One region of the Paludibacillus litoralis genome, then DNA from elsewhere that is predicted to be linked to it. Evidence: riboswitches for the same ligand, from Rfam matches in the RefSeq annotation. Region 1 holds a riboswitch; the other holds the start of a gene.
What was found. Region 1 has a riboswitch for glycine ahead of gcvT (glycine cleavage system aminomethyltransferase GcvT). Riboswitches for the same ligand answer to the same signal wherever they lie in the genome.

Region 1 (3,402 bases):
GATCCGGGCGAACATCAAACTGGTGATCTCCGGCGGCCAGAACGAGCCGCGGGACGCCATCGCCGGCGCCGCCTGGGCGCTTCTGAGCCATCCGGAGCAACTGGATCTGGTGCGGCGCGGCGAGGTGGATTGGACCCGGGTCTTCGCGGAATATGTCCGCTGGATGTCGCCGATCGGCATGTCGCCGCGCCGGGTCGCGCGCGATTTCGAGTTTGACGGCGTGCGCTTCGAGCCGGAGGAGCGGGTCTTTTTCATGTTCGGCGCCGCCAACCGCGATCCCGCGCATTTCACCGCGCCGGAGCGGTTCGACGTCACGCGCGACGCATCCGCCCATATCGCCTTCGGGGCGGGGCCGCATTTTTGCGCCGGCGCCTGGGCGGCGAAGGCGCTGGTCTCGGAGGTGGCGCTGCCGACGCTTTTCGAGCGGTTGAAGGGCCTCCGCCTGAACGGAGAGGCGAAAATCGGTGGATGGGCGTTCCGGGGGCCGCTCTCGGTCCCGGTCGCGTGGGACGCGGCCTGAGTCCTTTGCGCAGGCGGCGCCGCGCGCCCATATTCCGGAGTGATGGCTGTGGATGACGCCCCCTTCGCCGCGACGCCCGGCGCGCCGGAGCCCGGCCCGACGCCCGACGAGGTGCGCGCGGCGGTGGTCGCGGCCGCGCGCCGTTATTTCGATGAGCGCCGCGCCCGCGTGGACGGGTTCGTCGACCAGTGGTTCACGATCCGCGGCTCGCTCCGGCTGCATCGGCACGCGCTCGGCTGGGACATCGCGCGGGCGCCGGCGAACCTTGCGCTGGCGCCGGTCTTCGCGAGCGCGCGGCTGACGGCGGCGCTCGCCGCCGCCGCGAAACGGCGGCGAACGGCGGGCTGGCTCCGCTCGCGCCGGATCATGTTGGAGACGGCGGTGATGCGGGAGGTGCGGCGGCTGATTCTGGTCGAGCTTCTGGAATTGCCGCCCGATGGCGCCGGCGACGACGCGCTGGCGGCGGCGATCACCGCCGATCCGGCGATCCGCCGGATGCTGGCGGCGGCGGAGCGCGGCGGGCCGGGCCGGGCCGCGCTCCATGCCGGGCTTTCCGAATACGCCGGCGCGCGCGCCGCGGTCGCGGAGATGACCACGGCGCTGGCGACGGTCGGCGCGGGGGCGGCGGTTTTCCAGAAGTTGACGCCGGGAGCGCTCTCGCTCGGACCGGCGCTCGCCGCGGCGATGACGCAGAGCGCGGCCGTCGCGGCGTTTCCGCTCGGCGCGGCCGCAGGGTCGCTCTGGTACGGCGTGATGACGCCGGCGGTTCCCGTGTCTCTGGTGGCGGGGGTGACGGCGGGGCTTGCGGCCTCGGCGTCGGTTCTCGCGGCTTTCGCCGGGGTGGTGGCGGATCCGGTGCAGCGCGGGCTTGGTCTGCACCGGCGGCGGCTTCTCCGGCTGATCGACGCGCTGGAGCGGCAGTTTGTGGAGGGGGAGGCCGCGGGCTTCGTCGCGCGGGAGCATTACGTCGCGCGGTTGCTCGACCTGATGGACGCGGGCGCCGCCGCCGCGCGGGGGCTTCGCTTCTGAACCCGCGACGTCGCCCTTTGGGCATTAACGCTCTTGCCAGATCCGGCGCCGCCGGATTACCGTCTGCATGTCGGATTGGGAGAAGCTGGCGGGTTTGATCTCGCCGGTGCCGAAGGAGCAACCGCCCCGGTAAACTCTCAGGCGCAAGGGACCGGCCCGACACGAAGACTCTGGAGAGAAACGCGGACGCGTTCGCCGAAGGGATAACGATCTCAGGCGCAAGGGACAGAGGGGGCGTCGATGTGAACGGGCGCGCCCGTTTGGAAAACGATGCCGGAACTCCGGCCAGTGATGGAAGTGATGCGATGAGCGATTTGTTTCGGACACCGCTTCATGATCTGCACCTTCGGCTCGGAGCCAAGCTCGTGCCGTTCGCAGGTTATGAAATGCCGGTCCAGTATCCGACCGGGGTGATGAAGGAGCACCTTCACACCCGCGCCGCCGCCGGGCTGTTCGATGTCAGCCATATGGGGCAGGTGATCGTGCGCGCGCCCTCCGGTCGCGCCGCCGACGCCGCGGCGGCGCTGGAGGCCCTGGCGCCGGTGGATCTTCTGGCGTTGGCCGAGGGGCGTCAGCGCTATGCGCTGTTCACGAACGCCGCCGGCGGAATTCTCGACGATCTGATGGTGGCGAACCGGGGGGATCATCTCTTTCTCGTGGTCAACGCCGCGTGCAAGGCGAATGATGTCGCGCACATGCAGGCCAATCTCGACGGCGCGGAGGCGACCGAGTTGACCGACCGCGGGCTTCTGGCGCTGCAGGGCCCGGCGGCGGAGGCGGTGCTGGAGCGTCTCGTCCCCGGAGTGGCGGCGATGCGCTTCATGGACTCGGCCAGTTTCGACTGGCGCGGCGCGGAGGTCTGGATCTCCCGCTCCGGCTACACCGGCGAGGACGGCTTCGAGATCTCCATGCCCGCCGACCGCGCGGAGCCGCTGGCGGAAGCCCTTCTCGCCGAAGAGGAGGTCTGGCCGATCGGGCTCGGCGCGCGCGACAGTCTGCGTCTTGAATCCGGGCTTTGTCTCTATGGCCACGACATGGACGAGACCGTGAATCCGGTCGAGGCGGGGCTGCAATGGGCGATCCAGAAGGCCCGCCGCCCCGGCGGCGCGCGCGAGGGCGGTTTTCCCGGCGCGGCGCCCATCTTCGCGGCGCTCGCCGAAGGGCCGTCGCGCTGTCGCCGCGGGCTCCTGCCCGAGGGCCGCGCGCCGATGCGCGAAGGCGTGGAGATATACGCCGCGGCGGAGGGCGGCGCGCCGATCGGCCGGGTGACCTCCGGCGGCTTCGGCCCTTCGGTCGAAAGACCGATCGCGATGGGATATCTGCCGCCCGATATCGAGGAAGGCGCGACCGTCTATGGCGAAGTTCGCGGCCGCAGGCATCCCGCTCAGGTCGCGCCGCTTCCGTTCAGAACATCAACCTACAAACGCTGAGGAACACCGTCCATGTCGAACATCAAATACACCGAGAGCCATGAATGGCTTCGCGTCGAGGGCGATCACGCCGTGGTCGGCGTCACGACCTACGCCGCCGAACAGCTTGGCGACGTGGTTTTCGTCGAGCTTCCCGAAGTGGGGACTTCCGTCTCTCAGGGCGATGAGATCGTCGTCATCGAAAGCGTCAAGGCCGCCTCGGGGATCGAGGCGCCGGTGGATGGCGAGATCGTCGAGGTGAACGACGCGCTTGCGGACAATCCCGCGCTGGTGAACGAGGACGCGATGGAGGCGGCCTGGTTCTTCAAGATGAAGCTGGCGGACGTCGCCGCGCTCGACGGTCTGATGGACGAGAGCGGCTACAAGAAGATGATCGGCTGAGGCGCGCAATGGCATATTCCCCGACCGACTACGACACCTATG
Region 2 (3,402 bases), on a different contig from region 1:
TGTCGGTGACGATCACGTCGAACTGCTTGGGCGCGCGGACAAGCTGCATCGCGCCGGCGTCGGCGTACATGTGGCTGGTCTCGATATCCGGATATTCCGCATCGGCGATCTTCTGGACTTCGTCGCGCCAGAGCACGCCGGACTCCATCACGTTCGCCTTCTCCATCGAGCAGAGCTTGCCCCGGCGCTTCCGCGCCAGTTCGAACGCCGCGCGCGCGACGCGCTGGATCTCGGACGTGGTGTAGCGCTGGGTGTTGATCCCGACCCGCTCATTGCCTTCGGTGAAGATGCCGCGGGGCTCGCCGAAATAGAGGCCGGAGGTCAGCTCCCGCACGATCATGATGTCGAGCCCGGCGATCACATCATGCTTGAGCGAGGAGGCTTCGGCGAGCGCGTCGAAGCAAACCGCGGGGCGGAGATTGGCGAATAGATCCATCTCCTTGCGAAGCCGCAGGAGCCCGCGCTCCGGTTGCAGAGAGAAATCCAGCGATTCATATTTCGGGCCGCCGACCGCGCCGAGGAGAACCGCGTCCACCGCCTGCGCGCGCGCCATCGTGTCGTCATGAAGCGGGGTGCCGTAGGCGTCGTAGGCGGCGCCGCCCACCAGATCCTCGCTCACATCGAAGCCGATCCCCTTTTCCGTCTCCAGCCAGCCGATCACGCGGCGGACCTCGGTCATCACTTCGGGGCCGATCCCGTCGCCGGGCAGGATGAGAATGGAGGGCTTGGGCATGGCGCGTTTCCTCTGGTTTACCGTGCGGATCGCGTACCCACCCGGCAGGCCAAGGTCAAGATGAAGGGCGAATGGGGCGGGCCGCCGCCTCAGCCGAGAGACTCCAGCCAGTTGGCGAGTTCGGTGGTCCGATAGGCGGGATCGAGAAGGTCCGCGTTGATCCGATGCTTCACGATCAGCCGCGCATGCGCCACCGGATCCTGCGCCGCCAGCGCGATTTCGCGCGCGGCGCGGGGGGCCTGGCGCTTCAGCCAGAACGCAAGGTCGAAAAGCGTCGCCTCCGGCTGATACCGGCAGCCCCAGAACCGGACCCCGCCCACATCATACGCCAACGCGACCGGCGCGCCGGCGGCGTCGACCGCCGCGATCTCCGCGCCCGAAGGCGGCCGCGCCACCGCCTCGCCGCCCCGCATGGGCGCGTCGAACCGGCGCCGCCGCCCGCCTGTCAGCGGATGCTCCAGCGGCCGGATCCCGCGAGCGACGCCGCTTTCCGGCCCTGGCCCGACGGCCGCGCCAAGAAGCGCCGCGCCCGACAACATGCCGCGCCCGGAGCCGAAAACCGGCCGCCCGGCCCGAAAGGCGCGGGCGCAGAAGGCGGCGACCGGCCCCGCCCCCGCCTCCCCCGCATCCGGCGCGCGCCCCGAGCCCGCGATCGCCACGCCATCGAACGCCGCGAGGTCGACCGCCGCCGGATCATGGTCCGAAAACCAGGGCTCGACATAGGCGAAACGCGAGTCGGGGGCGATGACGGAGAGCGCCCGGGCGAGCCTGCGCGCGCCGGTCGCGCCCGCGCCGCGCTTCGCGCCAAGCGCAAGCTCGGGCGGATCGCCCTCGACGATCAGAAGTTGGAGATCGGGTTTCACTTCGGACCCTCTTGCTTTAAAGTCACAATCGGACTCTATCCGCCGCAGGCTCCGGATATCTATTGCGAAACGCAGGCGCTCCCCCTATCCGGGCGGCGTGTATACGTCGTGACGGGAGAGTGCGGGTCATGCCCCGCCGCCGAAGGAGCAACCGCCCCGGAATCTCTCAGGCGCCAGGGACCGGCGCGACGTCGGAACTCCGAAGAGTGGCCGAATGCGGCCCGCCGAAGGAGCACCCCCGCGCGGCGCGCCGCAAGGGGCAAACTCTCAGGCAAAAAGACGGAGGGGGCGTGGCGGCGATGGGCCGCATACGCCCGAGGAGCGTTCAACATGACTCATATCGCAGTGATCGGCGCCGGCGTGGCCGGGGTCACGACCGCTTACGAGCTGTCCCGGCTCGGCTTCGAAGTGACGGTGTTCGACCGCCGGCGCTACGCGGCGATGGAGACCAGCTTCGCCAACGGCGCCCAGCTCTCCGCATCCAACGCCGAGACCTGGACCCAGTGGAGCATGGTCCTGAAAGGGTTGAAGTGGATGTTCCGCCGCGATGCGCCGCTTCTGGTCAGCCCGCGCCCCGAATGGCGGAAGCTGAAATGGATGGCGGCGTTCATCGCCCAGATCCCGAATTATCGCGCCAACACCATCGAGACCGTGCGCCTCGCGCTGAAATCGCGCGAAGCGCTCTACGAGACCGCCGAGCGGGAGGGCATCGATTTCGATCTCGAAAAGCGCGGCATCATGCATTTCTACTCGACCGAGGCGGATTTCGCCCACGGGAGGAAGGTCAATGAATTGCTCGCCGAAGGCGGGCTGGAGCGGCGCGAACTGGCGGGGCACGAGTTGCGCCAGATCGAGCCTGCGCTCTCGGGCGACTTCGTCGGCGGATTCTTCACCCCGTCCGACAGCACCGGCGACATCCACAGCTTCACCATGCGGCTGGCCGAGGTCTGCGCGCGCCAGGGCGCGACGTTCCGCTTCGGCACGCCGGTCGCCTACGCCGGGCGCGACGGCGACATGCTGCGGTTCACCTCCGAAGCCGGCGAGGATTTCCGGTTCGACGGCGTGGTGGTCTGCGCCGGCGTCTCCAGCCCGGAGATCGCGCGCGCGCTCGGGGACAAGGTGAACATCTATCCGGTGAAGGGCTATTCGATCACCATCGACCTCCCCGACGAGCGGAGCCGCGCCGCGGCGCCCTGGGTCAGCCTGCTCGACGATCGCGCCAAGATCGTCGCCAGCCGGCTCGGAGAGAACCGCCTCCGCATCGCCGGCACCGCGGAGTTCAACGGGCTCAACCGCGATATCCGCGCCGACCGGATCGAGCCGCTGACGAAATGGAGCGAGACGTATTTCCCCGGCGTCTCCACCGAACACGCGACGCCCTGGGCGGGGCTCCGCCCGATGCTGCCCTCGATGCTGCCGCGGGTCGGCTCCGGGCGCGCGAAAGGCGTCTTCTACAACACCGGCCACGGCCATCTCGGCTGGACCCTGTCCTCCGCGACGGCGCGGATCGTGGCCGAGGTGGTGAGGGGATCCTACGCGCAGGACTGATGAGCGGACGCCGCGCCGGGGCGGGACCATGAGAGAGACGCGCGTCCCGCCCCCGACGGCTATTCCCAAGGCCAGGTTATGGATATACCAATCCCGTATACGTCTGGCCGCTGGGTGAGATCCGCCTCGAACGCGCGGGTGAAGCGCCTCGCCGACCTCGGATAACCAGAAGGAGCGCCTCCATGACCCATTACACGTCAACCCATTGGGGCATTCGCGAGGTGACGCCGGGACCGGACGGCAAGCCGCGCCTGACGC

Region 2: linked by a shared signal. The riboswitch ahead of WG921_RS00860 (D-amino acid dehydrogenase) and the one ahead of gcvT (glycine cleavage system aminomethyltransferase GcvT) in region 1 are both predicted to bind glycine.

Annotation. Positions count from the first base shown of each region.
Region 1 is NZ_JBBHER010000003.1:178,026-181,427, forward strand. Features, by position in the region: gene WG921_RS05335 (cytochrome P450) at 1-520, shown strand, start outside; gene WG921_RS05340 (DUF6635 family protein) at 569-1,549, shown strand; glycine riboswitch at 1,616-1,713, shown strand; glycine riboswitch at 1,718-1,780, shown strand; gene gcvT (glycine cleavage system aminomethyltransferase GcvT) at 1,855-2,979, shown strand; gene gcvH (glycine cleavage system protein GcvH) at 3,001-3,360, shown strand; gene gcvP (aminomethyl-transferring glycine dehydrogenase) at 3,369-3,402, shown strand, end outside.
Region 2 is NZ_JBBHER010000001.1:191,322-194,723, reverse strand. Features, by position in the region: gene leuB (3-isopropylmalate dehydrogenase) at 1-733, opposite strand, end outside; gene WG921_RS00865 (hypothetical protein) at 823-1,596, opposite strand; glycine riboswitch at 1,699-1,789, shown strand; gene WG921_RS00860 (D-amino acid dehydrogenase) at 1,927-3,144, shown strand; gene WG921_RS00855 (molybdopterin guanine dinucleotide-containing S/N-oxide reductase) at 3,327-3,402, shown strand, end outside.